Linked DNA regions of Luteitalea sp. TBR-22. The protein of the gene in region 1 interacts with the protein of each later gene in a pairwise test. Links are inferred from orthologs where the notes say so. Each region holds a gene or a part of one and is shown in the gene's direction. Other genes may lie near its edges. The genes, in order: ligA and leuS.

Evidence for each region.
Region 2: the proteins of ligA (region 1) and leuS interact in binary tests that used the Escherichia coli proteins (3 or more experiments, as listed by UniProt). The link is inferred for Luteitalea sp. TBR-22 from one-to-one orthologs.

The regions. Positions count from the first base shown.
Region 1 is NZ_AP024452.1:3,045,563-3,057,948, forward strand. The notes cover bases 1,511-4,440. They hold ligA (NAD-dependent DNA ligase LigA), read left to right. Parts: upstream 1,511-1,884; coding sequence 1,885-3,996; downstream 3,997-4,440. Other genes in these bases: TBR22_RS12530 (polyprenyl synthetase family protein), read left to right, coding at 1,511-1,871; TBR22_RS12540 (sigma-54 dependent transcriptional regulator), read left to right, coding at 4,024-4,440. Also shown: TBR22_RS12525 (TatD family hydrolase), read left to right, coding at 31-828; more of TBR22_RS12530, read left to right, coding at 870-1,510; more of TBR22_RS12540, read left to right, coding at 4,441-5,535; TBR22_RS12550 (SDR family oxidoreductase), read left to right, coding at 6,079-7,023; eat (ethanolamine permease), read left to right, coding at 7,037-8,395; TBR22_RS12560 (ethanolamine ammonia-lyase subunit EutB), read left to right, coding at 8,399-9,814; ethanolamine ammonia-lyase subunit EutC, read left to right, coding at 9,811-10,626; TBR22_RS12570 (helix-hairpin-helix domain-containing protein), read left to right, coding at 10,907-11,236; TBR22_RS12575 (Tfp pilus assembly protein FimT/FimU), read left to right, coding at 11,220-11,825; TBR22_RS12580 (hypothetical protein), read left to right, coding at 11,827-12,135; TBR22_RS12585 (sigma 54-interacting transcriptional regulator), read left to right, coding at 12,298-12,386. UniProt on the Escherichia coli protein: DNA ligase that catalyzes the formation of phosphodiester linkages between 5'-phosphoryl and 3'-hydroxyl groups in double-stranded DNA using NAD as a coenzyme and as the energy source for the reaction.
Region 2 is NZ_AP024452.1:3,938,668-3,954,454, reverse strand. The notes cover bases 10,234-13,395. They hold leuS (leucine--tRNA ligase), read left to right. Parts: upstream 10,234-10,617; coding sequence 10,618-13,173; downstream 13,174-13,395. Other genes in these bases: lptE (LPS assembly lipoprotein LptE), read left to right, coding at 13,173-13,395; TBR22_RS16555 (glycoside hydrolase family 2 protein), read right to left, coding at 10,234-10,374. Also shown: TBR22_RS16600 ((Fe-S)-binding protein), read left to right, coding at 1-1,873; TBR22_RS16595 (lysophospholipid acyltransferase family protein), read left to right, coding at 1,870-2,553; TBR22_RS16590 (histone deacetylase), read left to right, coding at 2,562-3,626; TBR22_RS16585 (formylglycine-generating enzyme family protein), read left to right, coding at 3,630-4,415; TBR22_RS16580 (hypothetical protein), read left to right, coding at 4,464-4,661; TBR22_RS16575 (cyclopropane-fatty-acyl-phospholipid synthase family protein), read left to right, coding at 4,752-5,354; TBR22_RS16570 (ATP-binding protein), read left to right, coding at 5,465-7,039; TBR22_RS16565 (PadR family transcriptional regulator), read left to right, coding at 7,133-7,495; TBR22_RS16560 (hypothetical protein), read left to right, coding at 7,492-8,484; more of TBR22_RS16555, read right to left, coding at 8,551-10,233; more of lptE, read left to right, coding at 13,396-13,718; holA (DNA polymerase III subunit delta), read left to right, coding at 13,797-14,891; rpsT (30S ribosomal protein S20), read right to left, coding at 14,967-15,233; TBR22_RS16530 (RNA-binding S4 domain-containing protein), read right to left, coding at 15,377-15,781.

The DNA.
Region 1 (12,386 bases):
TCCGACAGTGCTGACAGGTGAACCGTTTCGATGCTGATTGACACCCACTGCCACATCGCCGGCGACGAGTTCGCCGAGGACCTCGACCTCGTCGTGGACCGGGCCCGCGCCGCAGGCGTCGAGCGTGCGATCTGCATCCTCGATGCGACCACCCGCGTCGAATTCGACAGGGTGCCGCGAGTGCGCGAGGCCTGGCCGGCGGTGCGGTTCGCGGCCGGCGTGCATCCGCACCATGCCGGCAAGGTCGACGCCGGCCGGGTGCGCGACGTGGTGGCGGCGGCCGTTGACGAGGTGGGTGCGGTCGCGGTCGGTGAGATCGGCCTCGACTACCACTACGATTTCTCGCCGCGCGAGACGCAGCGCGCGGTCTTCGGGGCACAGGTGGTCTTGGCGGTGGAGCGCCACCTGCCGGTGGTGATTCACACCCGGGAGGCCGACGCCGATACCCTCGCGGTGCTCGACGAGTCGGGGCAGGGGCGCGTGCGGGGCGTGTTCCACTGCTTCACGGGCGACCAGGCGCTGGCCGAGGCGGCCATCGCCCGGGGCTTCCACCTGTCCTTCTCGGGCATCGTCTCGTTTCCACGGGCCGGGGCGCTCCGGGAGGTGGCGGCGTGGGTGCCCGCCGATCGGTGGCTGGTGGAAACCGACAGCCCGTACCTGTCGCCGGCGCCGCACCGCGGCGGCCGCAACGAGCCGGCCCGCGTGGCCAGGGTGCTCGAGGTCCTGGCGGAGGTGCGAGGACTGTCGCTCGCTCAGGCGCGGGCGCAGGCGCAGGCCAACGCCGAAGCCGTGTTCGACGGGGTGGGCCCAACAGGTAGCGCTCGTTGACAGCGTTACCCTAATGTGTTGAGATTCCTGAGGTTCCGCACGTGCAGCCTTCCTCGTCTCCCTCTGATCTTGCGCAGTTGTTCGAGCCCGTCAGGGACGACCTGGAACGCGTCAACCAGGCCTTCCTGCGCCACATCGACTCGCGCGTCGAGCTGATCCCCGAGATCGGGAAGTACCTGCAGAACACCGGCGGCAAGCGCGTGCGCCCGGCCGTGATGCTGATGGCCAGCCGACTGGCCGGTGGGCACGACAAGAGCGACATGGCCGTGCTGTATGCCTCGGTCATCGAGTTCATCCACACGGCGACGCTGGTCCACGACGACATCATCGACGACTCGGAACTGCGGCGCGGCCGCCTCGCGGTGCATGCCCGCTGGGGCAACGACGTCACGGTCCTGCTCGGCGACTACCTCTACATCAAGTCGCTCGGGATGGCCCTGCAGTACGACCGCATCGACGTCCTCCGCGTGCTCTGCGACATCACGCTGAAGATGATCGAGGGGGAGCTCTACCAGCTCACCAAGAACGGCGACACCGAGATCACCGAGGACGAGCACTTCGACATCATCCGCCGCAAGACGGCGTACCTGTTCGCGGGCGCCTCGAAGATCGGCGGCATGGTGGGCGACATCACGCCCGCGCAGGAACAGGCGCTCTGGGATTACGGCTTCAATCTCGGCATCGCGTTCCAGTTGGTGGACGACCTGCTCGACTACACCGCCGACCAGGCCGCCCTCGGCAAGCCGATTGGCAGCGACCTGCGCGAGGGCAAGCTGACGCTGCCCATCATCCTGCTGCGCGATCGCGCCGCGGAGCAGTCACGGCCGATCATCGATCAGGTCGTTCGCGACGCCGACATCAGCGAAGAGGCCTGGCGGCAGTTGCTCGGCCTGCTGCGTGAGTACGACATCATCCCGCAGGTCACCCGCCGTGCCGGGGAGTACGCCGAGCAGGCCCGCGAGCAGCTCGCCTCGTTCCCGGAGAGCCGGGAGCGCGACGCGTTGGTCGGCCTGGCCGACTACGTGCTCGCCCGCGATCGCTAGGTACCCTAGGCGCATGCCCGCGCCCGCCGACCGCATCGACGCGCTCCGCGCACTCATCCGGCACCACGAGGAGCGGTACTACGTCCTCGACGATCCGGAGATCTCGGACGCCGAGTACGACGCGCTCGTCGGCCAGTTGCGCGATCTCGAGTCGGCCCACCCCGACCTGGTCACGCCCGACTCGCCCACGCAGCGGGTGAGCGGACGCCCTGCCGAGGGCTTCGCCACGGCCGAGCACCTGCGGCCGATGCTCAGTCTCGACAACGCGTACAGCGACGAGGACCTCGTGGCCTTCGACGAGCGCGTCCGCAAGGGTCTCGGTGGCGAGGACGCGGTCGCCTACGTCGCCGAGCTCAAGATCGACGGCCTCAGCATCGCGGTCACCTACGAGGACGGCGTCTTCGTGCGCGGCGTGACCCGCGGCGACGGCGTGGTGGGCGAGGACGTGTCGCTCAACGTCCGCACGATTCAGGCCATCCCCTTGCGCCTGAAGCAGGCGCCATCGGGTCGCCTTGAGGTGCGCGGCGAGATCTACCTGCCCCGCCCGGCGTTCGAGCGCCTGAACGAGGAGCGCGAGGCCGACGGCGAGCCGCTCTTCGCCAATCCCCGGAACGCCGCCGCCGGCACGTTGCGCAACCTCGACCCCGCCCTGGTTGCCAGGCGGGGGCTGCGCGCCTTCTTCTACCATGCCGTGCGGCCCGAGGACGCGGCCGGCGACGATGGGTTGCCCGCGACGCAGGCCGCGCTGATGCACGCGCTCGGCACGTGGGGCCTGCCGGTCGAGAAGCACTGGCGGCGCTGCGAAGGCATCGATGCGGTGAAGGCGTTCTGCGCGTCCTGGGCCGATACCCGGCAGTCGCTGCCGTTCGACACCGACGGCATCGTCATCAAGGTCGATCGCCGCGACGAGCGCGAGCGCCTGGGCTTCACCTCGAAGTTCCCGCGCTGGGCCACCGCCTACAAGTTCCCGGCGCAACAGGCGACCACGCGGCTGCTCCGCATCGACGTGCAGGTGGGGCGCACCGGCGCGGTCACGCCGCTCGCCGTGCTCGAACCGGTCCTGCTGGCCGGTTCGACGATCCAGTACGCGACCCTCCACAACGAGGAGGAGATCCGCCGCAAGGACATCAGGCCAGGCGACGAGGTGCTGCTCGAGAAGGGCGGCGACGTCATCCCGAAGATCGTCAAGCCGATCGTCTCGCGTCGCCAGGCCGGGTTGCCCCCCTTCGAGATGCCGACCCGGTGCCCGGTCTGCGCCAGTGCGCTCGAGCGGCCGGAGGACGAGGTCGTGTGGCGCTGCCCCAATCCGAGCTGCCCGGCCCGGCTGCGACGGAGCCTCGAGCACTTCGCGGGACGACGGGCGATGAACATCGACGGGCTCGGCGAGGCGCTCGTCGACAAGCTCGTGTCGCTGGAGCTCGTGCGCGATTTCGCCGACCTCTATCACCTGACGGTCGAGGGCCTGGCGGAGCTGAAGTTCGAGGCGCAGCCGCGCAGGAAGAGCGGCGAGGGCGACGAGCCCACGCCGCCGGCACGCACGCTCACACCGCGCCGCTTCGGCGAGAAGTCGGCCACGACGCTGGTCGCGCAGATCGACAACAGTCGGCGCAACGACCTGTGGCGCCTGATCTTCGGCCTCGGGATTCGCCACGTGGGCGAACGCGGCGCGCAGGCCCTCGCCTCGGCGTTCGGCACGATGACGGCCCTGGCGGGCGCCAGCGAGGCGCAGCTGCAGGCGGTGCCCGACATCGGCCCGGTGGTGGCCGCCAGCGTGCGGCGCTTCTTCGATGCCCCGGAGACGGCACGCCTGCTGGCGCGGCTCGAGGCCGCCGGCCTGAACATGGGTGCCCCCGTCGCCGACGGGCAGGGCCCCGGGCCGCTGGAGGGGCGGACCATCGTCCTGACCGGAGGGCTCGCGGCACTGACGCGTGACGAGGCGACCGAACGGCTCACGGCGCTCGGTGCCAAGGTCGCCGGGTCGGTCAGCAAGAAGACGTCGCTGGTCATCGCCGGCGAGGATGCCGGTAGCAAGCTGGCCAAGGCGCGCGACCTCGGCGTGCCGATCGGCGACGAAGCCACCCTGCTGCGCCTGCTCGCCGACCCGGCGACCTGGCCGCCTGCCTGAGACCTGAGCCTTGAGACCTGAGCCTGTATGAGCGGACGCATCCTGGTCATCGACGACGAAGCGGGGATCCGCGAGAGCCTGCGGATGATCCTCGAGTACGAGGGGTACGCGTGCCTGCTGGCCGCCACCGGTGAGGAAGGCATCGCCATGGCACGCAGCGAGGCGCCCGACCTGGTCTTCTCCGACATCAAGATGCCCGGCCTCGACGGGCTCGAAGTGCTGGCGCGGCTCAAGGCGATGGACGAGTCGCTGCCCGTCGTCATGATCTCGGGGCACGGCACCGTCGCCACCGCCGTGGAGGCCACGCGCCTGGGCGCGATGGACTTCATCGAGAAGCCGCTGTCGTCCGAGCGCGTGCTGCTCACCGTGCGCAACGGCCTCAAGGCGAGTCGCCTCGAGCAGGAGAACCGTCGGCTCCGCGGCGCCGAGGACGCGCGCTACAACCTGGTGGGCCAGAGTCCCGCCTTGCTGCAGGTGCTGGACGCCGTCGGCCGCGCCGCGCCGACCAACGCCACCGTGCTGGTGCTCGGCGAGAGCGGGGTCGGCAAGGAACTGGTGGCCCGGGCGATCCACCGCAACAGCCTCCGGTCGCGCGAGCGCTTCGTGCAGGTCAACTGCGCGGCGATTCCCGAGGAGTTGATCGAGAGCGAGCTGTTCGGCCACGAGAAGGGCAGCTTCACCGGCGCCACCGACAAGCAGATCGGCAAGTTCGAGCTGGCCGATCGCGGCACGATCTTCCTCGACGAGGTCGGGGACATGAGCCAGAAGACGCAGGCCAAGGTCCTGCGCGTGCTGCAGGAGGGCGAGGTCGAGCGCATCGGCTCGCAGCGCACGCTCAAGGTCGACGTGCGCGTCATCGCCGCCACCAACAAGGACCTCGAGGCGGCGATCGCCGACGGCACGTTCCGCGAGGACCTCTATTTCCGGCTCAGCGTGATCCCGGTGCACGTGCCGCCCCTGCGGGAGCGGCCCGAGGACGTCCCGCTGCTGGTGAAGCACTTCGCCGAGCTGTTCGCGGCCGAGGGCGGGCGGGCCCGCCGTTTCACCCCCGACGCGCTGGGCGTGTTGCAGCAGCACCGCTGGCGCGGCAACGTCCGCGAGCTGAAGAACACCGTCGAGCGCATCCTGATCATGGCGCGGGGCGAGGTGATCGACGTCGCCGACGTGCGCCAGTACCTGCGCGTCGACGGCCCATCCTTCATGCCCGTGCACGCGCCTGCGGCGCCCCCATCACCGGCCCCGATGGCGATGTCGGCCCCCAGCGTTGCGGCGCCGCTGGTGCCCGACCCCTGGTCGGCCGGCGTGCCGGTGTCGGCCGGGTCGGCGCCGACGGGCGGCGTGTCGGAGCCTCGTCCACCTCAGCCCAAGCCGACGACCCTGCGCGAATTCAAGGAGCAGGTCGAGCGCGAGTTCCTCGTCGAGAAACTGCGCGAGCACGGCTGGAACATCTCGAAGACGGCCGAGGTGATCGACACGCCGCGCTCCAACCTCTACAAGAAGCTCGAACAGTACGACATCAGCCAGGAGAAGGACGGGTAGAGCCGGCCGTCGGTATTCGGCGGTCGGCCATCGTGTGACGACGGGGGGCGCGAGAATCCGAAGGCCGTCCGCGCCGGGAAGGCCGTCGGGTATCATCCCTCTGCGGCAGTCGTCCAGGCGATCGCTGGCAATGGGCGCAAGTCCGTTGCTGGAGGAAAGTCCGAACTCCGCAGGGCAGTGCGCCGGGTAACGCCCGGGCGGGGCAACCCGACGGAAAGTGGCACAGAAAACACACAGCTGACGCGCACTTCGGTGCGCAAGCAATGGTGAAAAGGTGCGGTAAGAGCGCACCGCGCGGCCGGCAACGGACGTGGCAGGCAAAACCCCGCACGGAGCAAGACCAAATAGGGAGGCGCTCGAGGACGGCCCGTCCGAAGCCTCCGGGTAGGTTGCTCGAGGCCGTCAGCAATGCCGGTCCCAGAGGAATGATCGCTCGCTCGTGCGCCCGCAAGGGGGCGCGGGCCGACAGAATTCGGCTTATCGGACGACTGCAGCACTTGAGTCTGGATGTGCGCGCGAGGCGCGCGAGGAGACGCGGACGAGATGGCGTTCTATCTGGTGACGGGCGGGGCAGGCTTCATCGGATCGCACATGGTGGAGGCGCTCCGCGCCCGGGGCGACCGGGTGCGCGTGGCCGACAGCCTCGTCACCGGCAAGCGTGAGAACCTGGCGCACATCGATGACGTCGAGTTCCTGCAGGGCGACCTGGCCGACGAGGCGTTCGCCCGGCGGGCCGTCGAGGGCGTGGAGTACGTGCTGCACCAGGCGGCCATCCCCTCGGTGCCCAGGTCGGTCGAGGATCCCCTCTCCTCCAACCGGGCCAACATCGATGCGACGCTGAGCCTGCTCGTGGCGGCGCGTGACGCCGGCGTGCGTCGCGTCGTCTACGCCGGCAGCTCGTCGGCGTACGGCAACTCCGCCACGCTGCCCAAGCACGAGGAGATGCCGACCGCCCCGCTCTCGCCCTACGCGCTCCAGAAGCTCGTGGGCGAACAGTACATGCAGATGTTCACCACGCTGTACGGGCTGTCGACGGTGACCATCCGCTACTTCAACGTGTTCGGCCCGCGCCAGGATCCCTCGTCGGCGTATTCGGGCGTGCTGTCGCTGTTCATCCGGTTCCTCGTCGAGGGCCGCAGCCCGACGATTCACGGCGACGGCGAGCAGACGCGCGACTTCACCTACGTCGCCAACGTCGTCGACGGCGCGCTGCGCGCCAGCGTCGCGCCCGACGAGGCCAGCGGCCAGGTGATCAACGTGGCCACCGGCCGTCGCATCTCCCTCAACGACGTCTACCGCACGCTGAAGGGGATCACCGGCGCCACGGTGGACCCGGTGTACGGCCCGCCACGGGTCGGCGACGTGCGCGACTCGCTGGCCGACATCAGCAAGGCCTCGCGCCTGCTCGGCTACACGCCGATCGTGCACCTCGAGGAAGGCCTGCGCCGCACCTACGAATGGTTCGCCTCGACCCGGGTCGGCGCCTGATCGGCGGCGGCCGGTGACCTCGTCGTCGGCGCCGACGCTCGAGCGCACGCTCGGCACGTTCCAGCTCTGGGGCATCGCCGTCGGCCTGGTCATCTCGGGCGAGTACTTCGGCTGGAGTTACGGCTGGGCCTCAGCGGGCACCCTGGGCTTCCTCGTCGCGTCGGCATTCGTGGCGGTGATGTACGCCACGTTCATCTTCAGCTTCACCGAGCTCACCACCGCCATCCCGCACGCCGGCGGCCCCTTCGAGTACGCGCGGCGGGCCTTCGGTCCCGTCGGCGCGGTGATCGCCGGCATGGCCACCCTCGTCGAGTTCCTGTTCGCGCCGCCGGCGATCGCGCTGGCCATCGGCGCGTACATGCACGTGCAGTACGCGTGGCTCGAGCCGCGCTGGGTGGCCGTCGCGGCGTATGGCGTCTTCATGGGGCTGAACATCGCCGGGATGGCCATCGCCGCGAGCGTCGAGCTGGTGGTCACGCTGGTGGCCATCTTCGAGTTGCTCGTGTTCATGGCTGTCGTCGCGCCCGGCTTCCGGTGGCAGCATTTCCTGGCGGGCGGATGGGGCGGGGCTGCCACCTTCACGCCCGGCAGCCTGGCGGGCATCGTCGCCTCGCTGCCGTTCGCGATCTGGTTCTTCCTGGCCATCGAGGGGGTGGCGATGGCCGCCGAGGAGGTGCGCGACCCGCACCGCTCCATCCCGCGCGCCTACATCGGCGGCATTGTCACGCTGCTGGCCCTCGCCGCGGGCGTGATGCTGGCCGCCGGCGGGGTCGGCGACTGGCGGCAGCTGGCCAACATCAACGACCCGCTCCCGCAGGCCATGGCGCGCGTCGTCGGGGCGCAGAGCGGCTGGCTGCACATGCTGCTGTGGCTCGGGCTCTTCGGGCTGGTCGCCTCGTTCCACGGCATCATCATCGGCTACTCGCGCCAGATGTTCGCGCTGGCCCGCGCCGGCTACCTGCCCGCCGTGCTCGCGCGTGTCCACCCGCGCACGCACACCCCGTGGGTCGCCATCCTCGCCGGGGGCCTGGTCGGCGTCACCGCCATCTTCAGCGACGGCATCGTCTCGATCGCCGGCCAGACGCTGACGGCCTCCATCGTCACCATGTCGGTGTTCGGGGCGATCGTGATGTACATCGTGAGCATGGCCGCGCTGTTCCGCCTCCGCCGCCTCCAGCCGGATCTCGCGCGTCCCTTCACGGCGCCAGGCTACCCCTGGGTGCCGGGCTTCGCGCTGGGCGCCGCCTGCCTGTGCCTGGTCACGATGATCTGGTTCAATCCGGTGATCGCCGCCTGGTTTGGCGGCATGATGGGCCTGGGACTGCTGTCGTTCGTGCTCGTGAGGCACGGGCAGGAGCCCGGCCACCACTGACGCATGAGCACCTTCGCGCACGTCGTCGACGGCACGCGGCACGTCTTTGCCGACCTGCGGACGCTGCTCGCCCGCGCGACGCCGCTGCGCTCGGGGGACCAACTCGCCGGCGTGGCGGCGCGCTCGGCCGAGGAGCGGGCCGCGGCGCAGATGGCGCTGGCCGACGTGCCGCTGCGCCAGTTCCTGCACGAAGCCGTCGTCCCATACGAGACCGACGATGTGACGCGCCTGATCGTCGACACCCACGACGCGGCTGCCTTCGCGGCGGTCTCGCATCACACGGTCGGCAGCTTCCGTGAGTGGCTCCTCTCGGACGACGTCGACGCCGAGGCGCTGTCGGCGGTGCAACGCGGGCTCACGCCGGAGATGGTGGCGGCCGTGGCCAAGATCATGCGCGTGCAGGATCTGGTGCTGGTGGCGCGCAAGGCGCGGGTCGTGACCCGCTTGCGCAACACGATTGGCCTGCCCGGTCGCATGGCCACGCGCCTGCAGCCGAACCACCCGACCGACGATCTCGCCGGTATCGCCGCCAGCGTGCTCGACGGCCTGTTGTACGGGGCCGGCGACGCCGTGATCGGCATCAACCCGGCGCTCGACAACGTCGCGCAGGTGGTGCGCCTGCTCGAGATGCTCGACGCGGTGATCGGCCGCTACGAGATCCCCACGCAGTCGTGCGTGCTCACGCACGTGACGAGTACGCTGCAGGCCATGGAACGCGGCGCGCCCGTCGACCTGGTGTTCCAGTCGATCGGTGGCACGCAAGGCACCAACGAGAGCTTCGGCGTGTCGCTGTCCATCCTCGTCGAGGCGCGCGAGGCGGCCCTGGCCCTGAAGCGGGGCGCCACCTTCGATGCGGGCCTCGGCGCCAACGTGATGTACTTCGAGACGGGGCAGGGCAGCGCCCTCTCGGCTGGCGCCCACCACGGCTGCGATCAGCAGACCCTCGAGGCGCGCGCGTACGGGGTGGCGCGTCACTTCTCGCCGCTGCTGGTGAACTCGGTGGTCGGCTTCATCGGCCCCGAATACCTCTACGACGGCAAGCAGATCACGCGCGCCGGCCTCGAGGATCATTGCTGCGGCAAGCTGCTCGGCCTGCCGATGGGCGTCGACGTCTGCTACACCAACCACGCCGAGGCCGACGCCGACGACATGGACGTGCTGCTCACGCTGCTCGGCGCCGCCGGCTGCACCTTCGTGATGGGCGTGCCTGGCGCCGACGACGTGATGCTCAACTATCAGAGCACCTCGTTCCACGACGCGCTGTACGTGAGGCGCGTGCTCGGCCTGCGCCCCGCGCCGGAGTTCGAAGCCTGGCTCGAGCGCATGGCCATCCTCGCACCCGGTGGGGAGGCGCGGTTGCGCGAGCATCGTTCCGGGGTGCCGCCGGCCTTCGCCCGCGTGCTGGGAGAGCCCTCGTGAGCGACGCCGTCGTCACCAACCCCTGGAGCGCCTTGCGCAGGTACACGCCGGCGCACGTCGGGTTGGGCAGGGCCGGCGTCAGCCTGCCGACGGCGACCCAGCTGGCGTTCGCGCTGGCGCACGCCAGGGCCCGGGATGCCGTCCACGATCCGCTGGACGTGCCGCGGGTGCGGGCAGAGATTGGCGCGCTCGGCCTCGACACGCTGGCGCTGCACAGCGCCGCGCCCGACCGGGCGACCTACCTGCAGCGGCCCGACCTCGGACGTCGGCTCGACGAGGCCAGCCATCGTGCGCTCGACGTGCTGGGCCTGCCGTACCGGGCCGATGCGTACGACGTGGCGTTCGTCGTGTGCGACGGGCTGTCGTCGCGCGCGGCGCAGGCCCACGCGGCGCCGATGCTGCGTGAGGTGCTCGGCGCCCTGCGCGAGGGAGGTGGATGGCAGGTCGCGCCGGTCGCGGTGGTGGAGCAGGCGCGAGTCGCGGTCGGCGACGTCGTCGGGGAAGCGCTGCGGGTGCCGCTCGTGGTCGTCCTGATCGGCGAGCGTCCTGGCCTGAGCGCCCCCGACAGCCTGGGCGCGTACCTGACGTGGGATCCGCGACCAGGCCGCACCGACGCGGAGCGCAACTGCATCTCGAACATCCGGCCGCAAGGACAGCCCCCTGCGGAGGCGGCCCGTCGCCTGGTGGCGCTGATGATCGAGGCGCGGCGCCGCCGCCTGACCGGCGTGTCCCTGAAGGACCGGGAAGAGGCGCCGCGCGCCGCGAGCACGTTGCCGGGCTTTCTCATCGGCGACCCTCGGTCGACCGGGTAACTGCAGGACCCATCCGACAACGCGAGTTGGCGTCCCGAGGCCAGCGGCTCACCAGGCGCCTGCCGCCCGACGTGGCGTGAAGTCCTGCGTGAGCTGTGGCTTACGGACGAATGTCGGCGCCGCGCGCGGCCTGGCCCGCGGCTTGCTCCATGGGACTGCGTGCACACGCGCCGCATGTCGTCGTCGCCTGAGAACATCCAGCGGGCCAACCTCCCTGCGACGCGTCATCGGCCGTGTGCGCTCGCGCGCCATGGTGGCGCGCCGCTCACAGGAGGTTCCCATGTTCCGATCGCTGCTTCCCGCCGCCCTCGCACTCGTCGCCCTGTTCGCGCCGGTCGCCCCGGCCGCTGCCCGGGCGCAGGAGACCCGCGCCGCGGCCCCCGCACAGGTGGTCAACGTCAACACCGCCACGGCCGCGCAGTTCGAGGCCCTGCCCGGCATCGGCCCCAGCATGGCCCAGCGCATCGTCTCGTACCGGGAGAAGAACGGCCCGTTCAAGAAGCTCGAAGACCTGATGAACGTGCAGGGCATCGGCGAGAAGTCGTTCCTGAAGCTGCGTCCGTACCTGTCGGTGGGTGCGCCGGCCGAGGCCCGTGCCAGCAAGGACTAGCCAGGACGAGGCGGGGCGCTCCCGTCGGGGCGCCTCGCTCCCCGAGGTGCTGATCGTGGTGGCCCTCACCGGCCTGATCGGCGCCAATGGCCTGCACGCGCTCGACCGGATGCGTGCGGAACGCGCCGGGCGCGAGGCGGCGAGAGGGGTCGCTGCCGACCTGCGCGCCGTGGCGCAGGAAGCGCGGCGGACCCGCCGCACGCTGGCGGTGGAGTTCGACCTGCGTGGCCGCGCGCTCTGGCGAGTCGTCGTCGATGGCAACGGCAACGGCGTCACCGCCGCCGACATCCTGGCCGGCCTCGACATCGCCCGGCCATGGACGATGGTGGTGCGGGAGGGACGAGCGACCCTTGACGTCCCCAGGGACCTTCCTGCCGCCGACGGCGCGGGCGTGATCGCCGCCGGCAGCGATCCTGTCGTTCTCGGCGCGGCGCCACGGCTGACCTTCACCGCGCGGGGCACGGCAACCTCGGCCTCGATCTACGTGGTCGGGGCGTCCGGGGCGATCTACGTGGTGCGAGTTCTCGGCACCACGCAACGGGTCAGGCTGTCGTGCCTGGGCGCCGGCGACGCATGGGAGGTCTGTTGAGGTGAGCACGCTCGTCATCAACGAACGTCGCCGTGAACCGAGGACGGCGCCGGGGGAGGCGGGCGAGTCGCCGCAGGTGCCCGGTGCGCGGGTCCTCGAGGTGCTCGACAGGTCGGCGCACGGGCTGCGGTGTCGACTGGCGCAGCCCGTGCGACCGGGCCGCACCATGGCGATACGAGTGCCGGCTGGACAATCCGGCTTCGTGTTGCGACAGGGCTGGGTAGCGCGGTGCGAGGTCTGCCGCATCACCCGCCACGGCGTGCAGTACGAAGCGGCGTGGCGCTTCGACACGCCATGGCGAGATGAGTAGCAGGTACACACCCGGCTGGCGTGGCTTCTCGCCCCACTTGCGCCGTGGGGGCGTCAACGGCAGCCAGGGGCGACCTCGAGCCACCTGACCATGGCGCAGTGATTGAAGGTGTGCCGAGCGACACCCCTGATCGTGCCCGACGGGGCACCAGCGAGAGAGATCATGACCGACCCAGCTGCTGCGGCCTCGGCCGCGCTTGACGACATGTCCGTCGAACCCGCCGTGTTCCTCGAGCGAGCCGTCACGATCCT
Region 2 (15,787 bases), 890 kb from region 1 along the record:
CGAGACGCTCGCGTTCTGGGTGGTCGTGGTCGCCAGCGTCGGCCTGTTCTCCGCCCAGATGTCCACCCGGTGGCGCCTCCTGCAGGCCGCGCCCGGGGAGTTCTCCTTCGACCACCTGCCCGCCCGCGTCGAGCGGTTCGTGACCGAGGTGGTCTTCCAGAGCAAGGTGATCGGCCGGCGCCCGTGGGTCGGCATGGCGCACCTCGGCGTGTTCTGGGGCTTCGTCGCGTTCGGCGGCTACACCCTGATCGAGACCCTGCACGGCCTCGGGATCGTCGACCTCACGCACACCGCCGCATTCAGGGTCTACATGTACCTGCTGGCGCCTTTCTCGATTGGCGTCCTCGCGGGCATCGTGTTCCTCGCCATCCGTCGCGGCATCCTCCGGCCCCGGGCCCTCGGTCCAACCGTGTCCAAGGAGTCGATCCTCATCGCCGGCTTCATCGCGGTGCTGATGATCACGTTCCTGCTCGACCTGTTCGTGCTCGACGGCGGCATCGCCGCCCGCGTGAACTGGTGGGTGCACATGCTGCTGATCTTCACCTTCCTGGTGCTGATCCCCGACTCCAAGCACCTGCACCTGCTGCTGTCGCCGGGTACGGTGTTCCTGAAGGCGCCCGTGCTCGGCACCGTGCCCAACCTCGACTTCGAGAAGGAAGAGGTCGGGATGGAGGCGGTGAAGGACCTGCCGAAGAAGGCGGTGCTCGACGCGTTCACCTGCGTCGAGTGCGGCCGCTGCCAGGAGAACTGCCCGGCGTTCGCCACGGGCAAGCTCCTGAACCCGAAGACGCTGATCCTGCAGAACGAGGCCGCGCTCCTCGAGGGCAAGGCCGACGCCAGGCTCGCCGACGTCTACGACCCGGGCGTGCTCTGGCAGTGCACGACCTGCGGCGCGTGCGAAGACGTCTGTCCCGTCGGCATCGAGCACACGCCGGTCATCATCGGCGCGCGCCGCGGGCTGGTGAGCAACGGCGACGCGCCCGAGTACCTCGGGCCCGTCTACAACAACCTCGAGCGCCGCGGCAACCTGTGGGGGCAGGGCGCCGACGCCCGCCAGAAGTTCGTGGCGTCCGCCCAGTTCGAGACGTTCGATCCCGCCAGGCACGAGTACCTGCTGTGGCTCGGCTGCGCCGGCGGCACCGAGCCCGACTTCCAGAAGTCGTTGCGCTCGCTCGCCGCGATCCTGCGCGCGCAGGGCAAGACCTTCGGCGTGCTGTCCAAGGAGCGCTGCACCGGCGACGTCGCCAAGCGCACCGGCAACGAGTACCAGTTCCAGGAGCTCGCGACGGCCAACGTCGCCGACCTGCAGACGGCCGGCGTCACCAAGGTGGTGACGTCGTGTCCGCACTGCCTCAAGACGCTCGGCCACGACTACCGGCCGTTCGGCTTCGAGGGCAAGGTCGTGCACTCGTCGGTGCTCGTGGAGCACCTCACGCGCTACGAGCGCCCGGTGCGCCTCGAGGAAGAAGCCGTGACGTTCCACGATCCGTGCTACCTCGGGCGATACGCCGGCGAGCACCAGGCGCCGCGCGCCCTGCTCGAGCGGCACGGCGCCGCGATCAGCGAGCCCGAGCGCACGAAGGACAACCCGTTCTGCTGCGGCGCCGGCGGCGGCCTGCTCTTCGAGGAAGAGGAGGCGGGGACGCGCATCAGCCAGGCTCGGTTCGACCAGCTGAAGGCGACCGGCGCGAACACGATCGTGATGGGTTGCCCGTTCTGCTCGATCATGCTCAAGGGCGCGAAGGCCAGCACGCCCGGCACCGACGACATCCAGATGGTCGACCTCATGACGTGGACCGAGGGCCGCCTGCGGAAGGCCGGGCGTATCGGCCAGGACGAGGGCGCGGTCGCGGCGGAGCAGGCGCAGGGGTGAGCGACCGCCCGGCGTGGGAGCGGTCCGCCTCGAAGCGGCGTCAGGTGGCGCTGATTGCCGGCGTCGTCACGCCGATCGTCGCGGGGCTCGCGCGCACCTGGCGGTACACCAGCGAGGGCGCCGACGCCTACGCGCAGGTGCTCGCGGCAGGCGAGCACCCCATCATGGCCTTCTGGCACGGCCGCATCCTGCCGGCGATCGGCTTCTGGCGCGACCGGGGCATCGTCGTGATGACGAGCGAGAACTTCGACGGCGAGTGGATCGCGCGCATCATCGAGCGGTTCGGGTTCGGGGCGGCGCGCGGGTCCTCCTCGCGCGGCGGCGTGAAGGCGCTCGTGCAGATGAAGCGGCTGATGGCGCAGGGGCACCCGACTGCCTTCACGCTCGACGGCCCTCGCGGTCCGGCCGAGCAGGCACAACCGGGCGCACTATGGCTCGCCAAGGCCACCGGGCAGCCCATCCTCCCGTTCCACATCGAGAGTGCCTCGGCGTGGCACGCGCGCAGTTGGGACCGGACGCAGGTGCCCGGGCCGTTCTCGCGCATCGCGGTGGCGGTCGGCCCGCCCTTCCGCGTGGCTGCCGACGCCGACGATGCCGGGCTCGAGCAGCGGCGCCTGGACCTCGAGGCCGAACTGCGACGCCTCAAGGCCCGTTCACTCGACTTGCTCCACCACGCGTAGGCGTCGGCTTGCCCGACGCGACGACGTCCACCACCGAACTGCCCGCGCCGACGATGGTCCTCTTCTTCTCGCCCCGCTTCCTCGACCACCTCACCCCGGCCGGCCACCCGGAATCCCCCGAGCGCGGCGACGTGATGCGCGCCGCGGCTCTGCGGGCCAGCGACATGGGCATCGACGTCCGCGAGCCGCGGCCGGCCACCGACGAGGAGATCCTGCGCATCCACGACGACGGGTACGTGGCCGATCTCGAGGCCAGGCGCGGCCGGGCGACGGCCGTCGACGCCGATACGTTCACCTCGCCCGAGAGCATCGACGTGGCGCGACTTGCCGCCGGTGCCGCCGTCGAGGCGACGTTGCATGCGTGGACCACGGCCACCCCGGCGCTCGCGGTCGTTCGCCCGCCCGGGCACCACGCGGAGCGCGCCCAGGCCATGGGGTTCTGCCTGCTGTCGAACGTGGCGATCGCCGCCGCAGCGGCCCGCGCGGCCGGCGCGACTCGTGTGGCGGTGGTCGACATCGACGTACACCACGGCAATGGCACGCAGTGGGCGTTCTATACCGACCCATCGGTGCTCGTGGTCAACTCGCACCAGTTCCCGTTCTACCCCGGGACCGGCGCGGCCAGTGAAGCGGGGTACGGCGCCGGCGCCGGCGCAACGCTCAACGTGCCCCTCGAAGCCGGCGCGAGCGATGCCGACCATGCACACGTGTGGAACACGATCATCGATCCCGCGCTGGTCCGCTTCGCGCCGGAGCTGCTGATCGTGTCGGCCGGCTTCGACGCGCACCAGGACGACCCGCTCGGCTCCCAGCGAGTGACGACCGAAGGGTTCCGGGCGTGGCTGGCCGCACTGCGCGGCCGTGCCGCGCTGACCTGCGGCGGCCGGATCGCGGTCGTGACCGAGGGCGGCTACGACCTGCAGGCGCTGCGCGCCTGCCTCGACGCGACGGTCGACGTGTTGCACGGACCGGTGGCAGCGGATGCGACCTGGCGCGACGCCGTCGGTCCAGACCGTCGCGGCCGCGCGGCGGCGCAGGCCCTGCAGGCGCATCCACTGGTCACCGAGCGCTGACCCATGCCGCTGTCGCCCGGGCGGGCCATCGTTCTCGCGACGGCGCTGGCCGTGGCCGCGGTCCCGGCGCCCTCGCCGCCGAGGACGTGGGTCGAGCCGGTCACCGGCATGCCGTTCGTCTCCATCCCGGCTGGCACGTTCGAGATGGGCTCGCCGGAGCGGGAAGCCGGCCGTGAGCCGCAGGAGCGCGCCCACGCCGTCACCCTGACGCGGCCGTTCTGGATCGGCGCCCACGAGGTGACGCAGGCCCAGTGGCGGACCGTGATGGGCACGGCCCCGAGTCATTTTCGCGGCGACGACCTGCCAGTGGAGCGGGTGAGCTGGCACGACGTGCAGGCGTTCGTGGCGCGTCTGTCGGCGCTGTCGCCGGGGCCGCGCTTCCGGCTGCCGACCGAAGCCGAGTGGGAGTACGCCTGCCGGGCCGGGAGCCGCACCGCCTATGCGTGGGGTGACACGCTCTCGCTCGAGGAGGCCAACGTGGCCGTGCTGGAGCGGGGTGCCCTCGGTGGCCGACGCCGCACGACGCCTGTCGCGACCTTCCGCCCGAACGCCTGGGGGCTGTACGACATGCACGGCAACGTATGGGAATGGACAGAGGATGCCCATTGCGCCTACGGCACCGCGCCGGCCCGCGATCCGGTGGGGCGCTGCAACGCGGCGACGAAGGTGATTCGCGGCGGCAGCTGGTACTTTGCCGCCGACAGCGCTCGCTGCGGTCTCCGCTACACGCACCGTCCGAAGGACGTGGGCTTCAGCCTCGGTGTCCGTGTGGTGCGGGACGTGGGCTGAGCCGGCGCCGACCATTTCCATGGCCGATTGCCGCTAGGATCGCGTCAGATGTGGTGGCAGCTTGCTCTCGGCCGGTTCCTGCAGGCCTGCGCGTGCGCCGGCGCCCTGCTGACGGTGCTCGACTGGATCCGCTTCGGTGGCGCCCACGTGCGCGTCGGGCGCATCCTGCTCTGGAGCGCAATCGTGGGGCTGGTCGCGGCCGCCGTCGCGACCAGGAGCCCGCGTCGACGCGGCGGCGCGCGCTAGTCGCCCGTCCACCGCCAACTGCCGACCGCCGACTGCCGACTGCCGACCGCCGACCGCCGACCGCCGACTGCCGACTGCCGAGGTGTTGTGATGTCCGAATGGGACAACCGCTATCGCACCGACGATTACGTCTTCGGCACCGCGCCCAATGACTTCCTGGCAGAAGTCGCCACCCGCATTCCGGCAGGCCGGGTCCTGTGTCTCGGGGAAGGGGAGGGGCGCAACGGCGTCCACCTGGCGTCGCTCGGCTACGAGGTGACCGGCGTGGACGGCTCGGAGGTGGGCCTGAGCAAGGCGCGCGCGCTGGCCGCATCGCGCCGGGTCGCGCTCGCGACGATCGTCGCCGACCTGGCGACCTTCGATCTCGGCGAGGCGTGCTGGCAAGGCATCACGAGCATCTTCGTGCACCTGCCGCCGGCCCTGCGCGCCGACCTGTACCCGCGAGTGGTGCGGGCACTCGCCCCGGGCGGAGTGTTCGTGCTCGAGGCCTACACGCCCCGCCAGCACGAGATCGGCGGGGTCGGCGGCCCGCCACCGTCGCTGGCCGACTGGCTCCTGACGCTGGAGCGCGTACGCGCCGAGTTGCCCGGACTCGAGGTCGTCATCGGCCGGGAACTCGATCGCGACGTGAACGAAGGCGCCAGGCACAGCGGCCCCAGCGCGGTCGTGCAGGTCCTCGCGGTCAAGCCGTGAGGGGCCGGGCCTGGCGGCCGGTGTTGTATGCTCATCAATAACGAGCATGAGCTGGCTCGCCCGAGCGGCGGGTTCACCGACACCGCCCTTCGGGGCGAAGCGAGGAACGCATGAGTCATCAGGAGCCTCCCCTCCCGGTGCACCAGTTCCCATGGCAGTCCCCGCGTTCCGACGATCGGGCGACGCTCGAGTCGCGCTTGATCGATGCGGTGCAGCAGGCGGTCATCGCGACTGACCTGCAAGGTCGCGTCATCTACTGGAACCTGTATGCCGAGCGCCTGTTCGGCTGGACCCGCGCCGAGGCCCTCGGCCGTCCGATCGTCGAGCTGACGCCACACGAGACCTCCCGCGCCGAGGCGGCCGCCATCATGGCCCGACTCGCCCGTGGCGAGAGCTGGGCCGGCGAGTTCCCCGTACAGCGGCGTGACGGCAGCGCGTTCACGACGTTCGTGGTCGATTCGCCGATCCTGGATGCCGACGGTCAGCTCGTCGGCGTGGTGGGCGTGTCCACCGACGTGTCCGAGGTGCGCGCCCTCGAAGCGCAGCTCCGGCAGGCGCAGAAGATGGAAGCGGTCGGCCGCCTGGCCGGCGGCATCGCGCACGACTTCAACAACCTGCTCACGGTGATCCTGGGCAACCTCGAACTCGTGCTGCAGGGAGGCCGGTCGGAGCCGGCCGATGGACGGGCCCTGTCCGGGGCGCGCGAGGCAGCGGTGCGGGCGGCGCAACTCACCAAGCAGATGCTGGCCTTCAGTCGACGGCAGCCGCTTCGCCCGCGCGTGCTCGACCTGTCCACCGCGCTGACCGCCCTCGAGCCGATGCTGCGTCGGCTCATCCCCGAGAACGTCGAGATCGAGGTCCGCATCGACGGCGACGCCCTGCGGGTCGTGATCGACCCGGGGCAGTTCGACCAGCTCGTGCTGAACCTCGTCGTCAACGCCAGGGACGCCATGCCCGGTGGTGGGCGCCTGCGGATGCACCTGCGCCCCTGCCCGGACGCCCACGAGGCCGCCGCAGCCCCGCGGGTGTGTCTCACGGTGGCCGACACCGGGAGCGGCATTCCTGCCGAGGTGTTGCCACACATCTTCGAGCCGTTCTTCACCACGAAGGAACCGGGCAGCGGTACCGGGCTCGGCCTCGCCACGGTCTACGCCGTCGTCGAGCAGGCCGGCGGACAGGTGGACGTGGAGAGTCGGCTGGGCGAGGGCACCAGCTTCAGCGTGGTCCTGCCGCAGGCCGTGGCGCCGCCCGACCAGGTGCGTCTCGACTCTGCCATGGCCCTCGGCATGCACACGCGCGCCGGCGTGCTGGTCGTCGAGGACGACCTGCGGCTGCGCGAACTGATCGTGCGCGTGCTCACCGATGCCGGCTTCAGGGTGCTCGAGGCGGCCAGCGGCGGGCAGGCGCTCGAGTCGCTGACCCGGGAGCCGGAGTCGATCGACGTGCTGCTGACCGATCTCGTGATGCCAGGCCTCGACGGCGTCGGGCTGGCCGAGCGCGTGGCGGCGATGCGTCCCCAGCTGCCGGTCATCGTCATGACCGGGCACGCCGCGCCCGCCCTGATCGAGCGGGCGCGATCACACTCGCCCTTCCGGATCGTCGAGAAGCCCTTCGGGCCTGCCGAGATCGTCCAGGCGGTGCGACGGGCGCTGGGTGTGGGGAACGACGTGGCCTCCACCCAGTGACGTATCAGGCGCAGGCGGTCTGAGAACTCCGGGCAGCCGAACTACCGTACAGGCTCCGTCGTAATACTGTATGCCACACACTATGTGGCGTACATGAGCCTCCGCATACCTCCTGCTGCCGACCCTGCCCTGTTCGACAACCTGCGCCTCGAACTGCGTCGGGGACACATCACGGTTGCCGTCCTCGCTGCCCTGCGGGCCGAGCATTACGGCTACTCACTGCGGAAGGTGCTCGCCGACCACGGACTCGACGTGGACGAGGGCACGCTCTATCCGCTGTTGCGTCGGCTCGAGACCCAGGGCCTGCTGGCCAGCGAGTGGCGCGAGGAAGGCAAGCGCAACAAGCGGTTCTATCGGCTATCGCCGGCCGGCGACGCCATGCTGGGGCAGCTCCTCGACGAGTGGGGGGCGATCGACGCCTCGCTTCGGGGCCTGCTGCAGGAGTTCCCTCGATGACCCTCGTCGAACGCTATCTCAACGCCGTCCGATTCTTCCTGCCGCACCGGGACCAGGACGACATCGTCCGCGAACTGTCGGAGAACCTCTCCTCGGAGATGGAAGACCGCAGCCAGGCGCTCGGGCGCGACCTCAGCGAGCCCGAGGTCGCCGACATCCTGCGGCGGCACGGGCATCCGGCGCTCGTCGCCTCGCGCTTCGCGCCACGCCAGCACCTGATTGGTCCGGTGGTCTTTCCCATCTACCTGTTTGCGCTCAAGCTCGGACTCGGCGCGGCTCTCGTCGTCACGGTGGTGCTGGCGGTGATCACGTCTGCCCTGCAGGGCGTGTCCGTGCCGGTGCTGTTCGACGGTCTGAAGGCCTATCCCACTCGCGCGCTGCTGGTCTTTGCCTGGACGACGCTGGGGTTTGCGGCGGTCGACGCGCTGGGCGCGCGGGCCGGATTCGCGCCCGACTGGGACCCGCGCAGGATCCCGGACTGGATGGGTGGCCGGCGGCAGGCCAGCCGGCTGCATGACCGACTTCAGGCCGGGACAGAGGTCGTGTTCGGCGGGATCGCGCTGGTGTGGCTGCTGCTCGTGCCGACCTCGCCCTGGCTGGCCATGGGGCCCCTGGCGGCCGTGCTCGCCTTCGCGCCCATCTGGTCGGTCTGGTACGCGCCGATGGTCGCGGTCGCCGCGGGCAACTTCCTGGTGGATGCGTACGGATTGGTCAGGCCGACGCGGACGCCGCGTCGGCTCGTGCTCAAGCTGCTGTTGCTCGGCGCACAACTGGGCATCGCGCTGATGATCCTCTCGGCCCGCGTCTGGGTCGTGGTGGCGCCACACCCGCAGCCCGGCGTCGTGCCTGCCGAGACGCTCCCGGCACTGCTCACGTGGGTGAACACGGGCGTGGCCATCGGCTTCGGCGTCATGGTCGTGGCCACCCTGGTCGAGATGGGCAAGCAGTACTACCGGCTCCGGACGCTCGGACGCACGCCGGACAGGTGACTCGCCCGACTGCCGACCGCCAACTGCCGACTGCCACTGCCGACTGCCGACTGCCGACTGCCGTCCCTACGGCCTCACGATGTCGTTGATCGCCTTGATCGCCTCGACGTCGAACTTCGGCTTGCGGTCGTAGGTGAGCAGGCCGTTGATCTCCTGCTCGACGTCGGTCAACTGCGTGTAGCACACGCCGATGATGCGCGGCACCTTCGCGATGGCCTCGTACAGGCCCTTCAACCGGGCCAGCGCGTCCTCGGGCGTCTTCTCGACGCCTGAGTAGCCCCAGGCGCCCTCCGGCACCGGTGCGCCGGGCGCGCGGTAGGCGATGCCGCCGAACTCCGACAGGAAGATCGGCGAGCCGTTGTACTCGTAGCCGGGCACGAGCGCGGCGCGGCTGTTGTCGGGGATGCGCGCGTTGGGGTTGTCGAGCACGGCGTACTTCTTGGCAATCATCTCGCCCGTGCGCGCGTAGTCGTGGATGCCGAACACGTCGGTCGTGTCCACGTGCTCCCAGCCGTCGTTCTCGATCACGAGGCGTGAGGGATCCAGCGACTTGGTCAGCCAGTAGTTCGACTTCAGGTGCGCCTGCTGGCGTCGATCGCGGAGGTTGGGCGTGCCCCAGCTCTCGTTGATCGGGATCCACATGATGATCGACGGGTGGTTGATGTCGCGCTCGAGCACCTCGAGCCACTCGCGGGTGAACCGCGCGACGTACTGGTCGTCGTACTGGTAGGCGTTGGCCATCTCGCCCGACACCAGGTAGCCCAGCTTGTCGGCCCAGTAGAGGAAGCGTGGGTCCTCCACCTTCTGGTGCTTGCGGGCGCCGTTGAAGCCCATCGCCTGCGAGGTCTTGATGTCGTACTGAATCGCCTCGTCGGAGGGCGGCGTCAGCAGCGACTCGGGCCAGTAACCCTGGTCGAGCACCATGCGCAGGTACATCCGTCGGCCGTTGAACTGCAGGCCCTTGGCGTCGACGGTCACCTCGCGGTAGCCGTAGTAGGTCTTCACCGTGTCGAGCACCGTGCCGCCGCGCACGAGCTCGAGCGTGACGTCGTACAGGTTGCCCTGCCCGACCTGCCACTCCCGGGGGTCGATCACGCGCAGGCCCAACGAGCCGCGGGTGCCGTCGACGGCGGCCTCACCACGTGTCACCACCGCGCCGTTGTAGCTGATCGTCGCGCGCAGCACCTGGTCCGCTGCCGGACGGGCCAGCCGCGCGTCGAAGCGCACCGCGCCGTCCATCGACGGCGTGACCCGCACGTGCGACAGGTAGCTGTCGCCCACCGCCTCGAGCCACACCGACTGCCAGATGCCCGAGGTGCGCGTGTAGAAGATGCTCTCGGACGTCTCCTTCCAGTACTGCTTGCCGCGCGGCACGAAGCGATCGGTCGGCGGATCGAAGGCCCGGACGACGACCGCGTTGGCGCCGCCGCGCAGCAGGTCCGTCACGTCGAAGGCGAACGGCGTGCTGCCGCCCTCGTGCTCGCCGAGCTTCTGGCCGTTCAGCCAGACGGTGGCGTGGTAGTCCACCGCCCCGAAGCGGAGCAGGACCCGACGACCCTTCCAGGCGGCCGGCACGGTCACGTCGCGCTGGTACCAGACCACCGGGTGGAAGCGCGTGTCGGCGATGCCGCTCTTCCGGCTCTCGAAGGCGAACGGCACGAGGATCGTGCGGTCCAGCTTTGTGGTGCCTGCGGCCCACCCCTCTCGCAGGCCGGCATCGGCGTCGTCGAACGCGAACCGCCATGGGCCGTTCAGGGAAAGCCAGTCCTTCCGCTCGAACTGCGGGTTGGGGAACTCGGGACGGGGGAGGGAGGCAGGCGTCTGGGCGACGGCCAGCGCCGGCACCCCGGCCAGCGACAGGGCCAGGCTCAGGGCTCGGAAGCGTTGCATGGCGCGACACGCTAGCACACGCGGCGCCCCGCTTCGCACGGCGCCGGGAGACGGCCTTCGTCGGTCGGCCTTGGGCCTTCGGGGTGGCCTTGGACCGGCGCGCGTCGGCCAAGGCCGACGCCTACACCTCTGTCTTGGCTTCTCCTTTGCCCTTTCGGCATTCCCGGCATTGCGGCATTGACAGGAGAGCGGCAGTGGCGGGGCCGGAGGCGCCGCCCTGCCGCTATACTGTCTGATCTAGCCGTGGCCGACTATTCCCCGCAAATCATCGAGAAGAAGTGGCAGGAACGCTGGACCGCGACGGGGGCCTTCGAGGTCTCCGAGGACGCGTCCAAACCGTCGTTCTACTGCCTCGAAATGTTCGCGTACCCCTCGGGCCGCGCCCATGTGGGCCACGTCCGCAACTACATGATCGGGGACGTGGTCGCCCGCCTGAAGCGCATGCAGGGCGCCAACGTCCTGCACCCCTTCGGCTGGGATGCATTCGGCCTGCCGGCCGAGAACGCGGCCATCAAGAACAACCTCCACCCGGAGAAGTGGACGCTCGACAACATCGCGTACATGAAGGGGCAGCTGCAGCGCCTCGGCATCTCGTACGCGTGGGGCCGGGAGCTGGCCACGTGCCTGCCCGACTACTACCGCTGGAACCAGTGGCTGTTCATCCGCATGGCCGAGCGCGACCTGGCGTACCGCCGTCGCTCGACCGTCAACTGGTGCCCGAGCTGCCTCACCGTGCTCGCCAACGAGCAGGTGATCGACGGCGCCTGCTGGCGCTGCGGCAGCCACGTCACCTCGCGTGAGCTCGAGCAGTGGTTCCTGCGCATCACGCACTACGCCGAGGAACTGCTCGAGGGCACCAACCGGCTGCCCGACTGGCCCGAGAAGGTCCTGACGATGCAGCGCAACTGGATCGGCAAGTCGGAGGGCGTGCAGGCCACGTTCCCGATCGCCGACGAGCAGGGCCGCGCCACCGCCGAGGGCATCGAGATCTTCACGACCCGCATCGACACCATTTACGGTGCGACGTTCGTGCTGATCGCGCCCGAGCACGAGCTCGTGGAGAAGTTCGCCAGCGAGTCGCCCGACCCTGCGGCGTTCCGCAAGCAGGCCGAGCGGTTCCGCCAGCAGGACCGCCTGGGCCGCATGTCCGGCGAGGTGGAGAAGGAAGGCTTCGACACCGGCCGCCGCGTGATGAACCCGTTCACGGGCGAGACGGTGCCCGTGTGGGTCGCCAACTTCGTGCTCGGCGGCTACGGCACCGGCGCGATCATGGCGGTGCCCGCGCACGATCAGCGCGACTTCGAGTTCGCGCGCAAGTACGGCCTGCCCGTGCAGGTGGTGGTCAAGCCCGCCGACGGTGAGCCTGCAAACGGCGCGACGATGGCGGAGGCGTTCACCGAGTACGGCGTGAGCGTCAACTCCGACGAGTTCTCGGGCCTGCCCACCGAGCAGGCGTGGCAGAAGATGGCCGCGTCGGCCGAGGCACGGGGGATCGGCAAGAAGACGATCCAGTACCGACTCAAGGACTGGGGCGTCTCGCGACAGCGCTACTGGGGCACGCCGATTCCGATGATCCACTGCCCGACGTGCGGCGTGGTGCCGGTGCCCGACGACCAGCTGCCGGTGGTGCTGCCCAAGATCGTCGAGTTCACGGGCAAGGGCGAGTCGCCGCTGGCGCAGCTGCCCGAGTTCGTCAACGTCTCGTGCCCGAAGTGCGGCGGCGCCGCGCGGCGCGAGACCGATACGATGGACACGTTCTTCGACTCGTCCTGGTACTTCTACCGGTTCACCGACGCGAAGAACGACCAGCAGGCCTTCGACCCGGCCAGGTGCAACTACTGGGCGCCGGTCGACTTCTACAGCGGCGGCGTCGAGCACGCGATCCTGCACCTGATCTACTCGCGGTTCTTCGCGCGCGTGTTCCGCGACCTCGGCATGGTGTCGCACGACGAGCCGTTCGCCCGGCTGCTCACGCAGGGCATGGTGCTCAAGGACGGACAGGTCATGTCCAAGTCCAAGGGCAACGTCGTCGATCCGGACGAGATGATCGCGAAGTTCGGCGCCGACGCGCTGCGCCTGTACGTGATGTTCGTCGCGCCGCCGGAGAAGGAGGTCGAGTGGACCGACACCGGCCTCGAGGGCAGCTATCGCTTCCTGACGCGGGTGTGGCGCTTCGTGGAGCCCCTGGCCGCGACGCTGGCGACGGCGCCGGCCGTGGACGGCGTCGGCGAATTCTCCGAGGTCGAGCGGGCGCTGCGCCGCAAGACGCATCAGGCGGTCGAGAAGGTGACAGGCGACCTGTACCCGCGGGTGCAGCTGAACACCGCCATCTCGGGCCTGATGGTGCTCGTCAACGAGCTCTACGCGTTCGGCGAGGCCACGGGACTCTTCAAGCCGGGGCGGCGCGCCGCCGGCGCCGAGCAGCCGGTCGGGACCGACGTGCCCGCGAGCACGCTCGCAGCGGCTCGCGAGGCCGTCGAAGCCCTGGTGCGCCTGCTCTCGCCGTTCGCCCCACACATGGCCGAGGAGCTCTGGGAGATGCTCGGCCACACGGACGGCATCGTTGCGGCGGGCTGGCCGACTTCGGACGCGGCGGTCGCGGCCGAAGAAGCGGTCGAGATGCCCGTCCAGGTGAACGGCAAGGTGCGCGGACGCGTCGTCGTGCCTGCCGGGTCCCCGGACGACGTGGTGCAGGCCGCAGCCCTGGCCGACCCCAACGTCAAGGCGCACACCGACGGCAAGACGATCGTCAAGGTGATCGTGGCCGCCGGCCGCCTGGTCAGCGTGGTGGTGAAGTGATGCGGGCGATCGGCCGTCGCGCGGCGCTGGCCTGCCTCGTGGTCGTGGCGATGGCCACCAGCGGGTGCGGGTACACGTTGTCGGGGCGGGGCAACTTCCTGCCGTCGTACATCAAGGTGATCGGGATTCCGATCTTTGCCAACAACACCTCGGTGTACGACCTCGAGCAGCAGGTCACCCAGCGGGTGCGCACCGAGTTCCTCGGCCGCGGACGCTACCAGGTGCTCGGCGTGACCGACGGCGCCGACGCGGTCCTGTCGGGCACCATCGCCGGCGTCAGCCTCGAGCCGAGTGGCTTCAACGAGAACAACCAGGCGACGCGCTACATCGTGCGCGTGCAGCTCAAGGTCGAGTTCAAGGACGTCAAGGCCAACAAGGTCATCTGGGAGAACGGCTCGCTCGAGATCGTCGACGAGTACGACCTGAGCACCGGCACTGGCGCGCTCGACGCCTCGGCCTTCCTGGGCCAGAACCGGGCGGCCGCCGACCGCATCTCCGACACCGTCGCCCGCCGCACCGTGTCGTCGATCCTCGAGGCGTTCTAGCCGTGATCCGGACGCTTTGCGGCCTCGCACGGCAACGCACACCACGCGCGACGTCGCTCGTCGCGTCGAGTTGCTGACGTGACGCCGCGTGAGCTCGCGGCGGCGCTCAAGAAGGGCACCGTCGCGCCCGTCTACCTCGTGATCGGCGAGGACGAGGCCGGCAAGGACGAGGTCGTGGCCTCGCTCACCAGCCTGGTCGAGGAGGATCTGCGCGGCTTCAACGTCGAGCGGTTCACCGCCGGCGACGCGCGCCCCGACGACGTCGTCTTCGCGGCGCGCACGCGCCCGATGCTCGGCGACCGCCGCGTGGTCGTGTTCGCGCACATCGAGCGGCTGTTCAAGGGCCGCAAGAAGCTGGCCGAGGACGACGGCGAGGGGGGCGGCGACGAGGCGCCGGCGCCAGATCCCGGCGGACTGGAAGGCTACGTGGCCAACCCCGAGCCCTCGAACGTCCTGGTGCTCGTGGCCACCGACATCAACCGCGCCACGAAACTCGGCAAGCTGCTCGACAAGCAGGCCGTGACCGTGGAGTGCGAGGGGTTCAGCACCGACGGCTTCAACGGCGCGCAGTCGGCGTTGCGCGACGCGATGCAGTTTGCCGCCGACCGCGTGAAGGCCTCCGGCAAGCGCATCGACGCGCCTGGACTGACCGCGCTGGTCGAGCGAGCGGGCCCCGACATCGTCCGGCTCCGGAAGGACATCGACACGCTGGTGCTGTTTGTGGGCGACGCGCCCGCCATCACCGAGCAGGACGTCCGCCTGGTGGTCGGGGCGGCGCAGCAGTTCGACGACTGGGCGGTGACCAACGCGATTGCCGCCGGCGACGCGGCGACGGCCCTCCGCCACGTGCAGTTGATGATCGAGAACGGCTCGTCGCCGTTCCAGATGCTCGGGCAATTGGGCTGGTGGATCCGCTCGCGGATGCCGCAGGTGGCACCGGACCGGGTGGGTGCGGCCGTGCGTGCGCTCTATCGCGCCGACGGCGCGAGCAAGCTGGGGCGCGACCCGCAGGTGGTGCTCGAACGGTTGGTGGTGGAGCTGTGTCCCCGCCTGCGCCCATCGGGCTACGGCGGGGGACGCCCCCAACAGGGGAGTGGAGGAGCGCCGCGTGGCCCGCAGGGAGGAGGGTACGGCGGCGGGAGCCCCCAGCGAACCGGGAATTCCAGAAGGTAGGGGCGGGGTGCCCTTGGGCACCGAAGCCCGTAGGGCGAAGGTGGCCCACCCCGCCGTTCCCGGTCGGTGGAACGCCTAGGCGGCGATGCCGTTCAGGCGCTTGGCGATCCGCGACTTGTACCGCGAGGCGGCGTTGTCGTGGATGACGCCCTTCTTGGCCATCTTGTCGATCAGGGAGACGGTCTCGTTCAGCCCGGCCTTCGCGGCGGCTGCATCGCCCGCGGTGATGGCCTTGCGAATCGTCTTCAGCGCGGAACGCAGGCGCGTGCGCGCCTGGCGGTTGCGCTCGCGGTTGGCCAGACTCTGCTTGTGCGCCTTCAGCGCCGACTCGTGATTTGCCACAACAACAACTCCGCTTTGCCTACGCGCTGGTTCCGGACCCGCGACGGGGCCCCCACGGTGCCGGGCGCGCGTGCCACCCGGTCAGTGGAAACATCAGAGTGTAGCACACGATCGCCCCCTCCGCGCCGCCCCTGGGCCGTCAGTCAGTCGCGTCCCTTGAGCTTGCGCAGTTCCCGCCGCGCCCGCTTGTCGGGGGCCACCACCGGCCCACGCGGTCGGGTGTCCTTCAGCAACTGCAGGAAGGCGAGTTCCTCCGGAGTCGGCGGCGGCGTGACGTCCTCGAAGAGCAGGGCCCTGGCCTCGGCCTTCGGCATGTGGGCCTCGGCGGTCGCCTTGACGCGCACGACCTGCTTGCGCCCGAGCGGCCTGGTGAGGGTGATGGTGTCGCCGGGCTTCACGTCGCGGTTCTGCTTCGGTCGCTCACCGTTGACCTCCACCTTGCCGCCCTTGATGGCCCGTTGGGCTTCCGAGCGGGTCTTGCAGAGGCAGGCGACATCGAGCCAGACATCGAGCCGCAGCGGCTTGTCGGAGACCAGGGCGTCGGGCATGCGCGT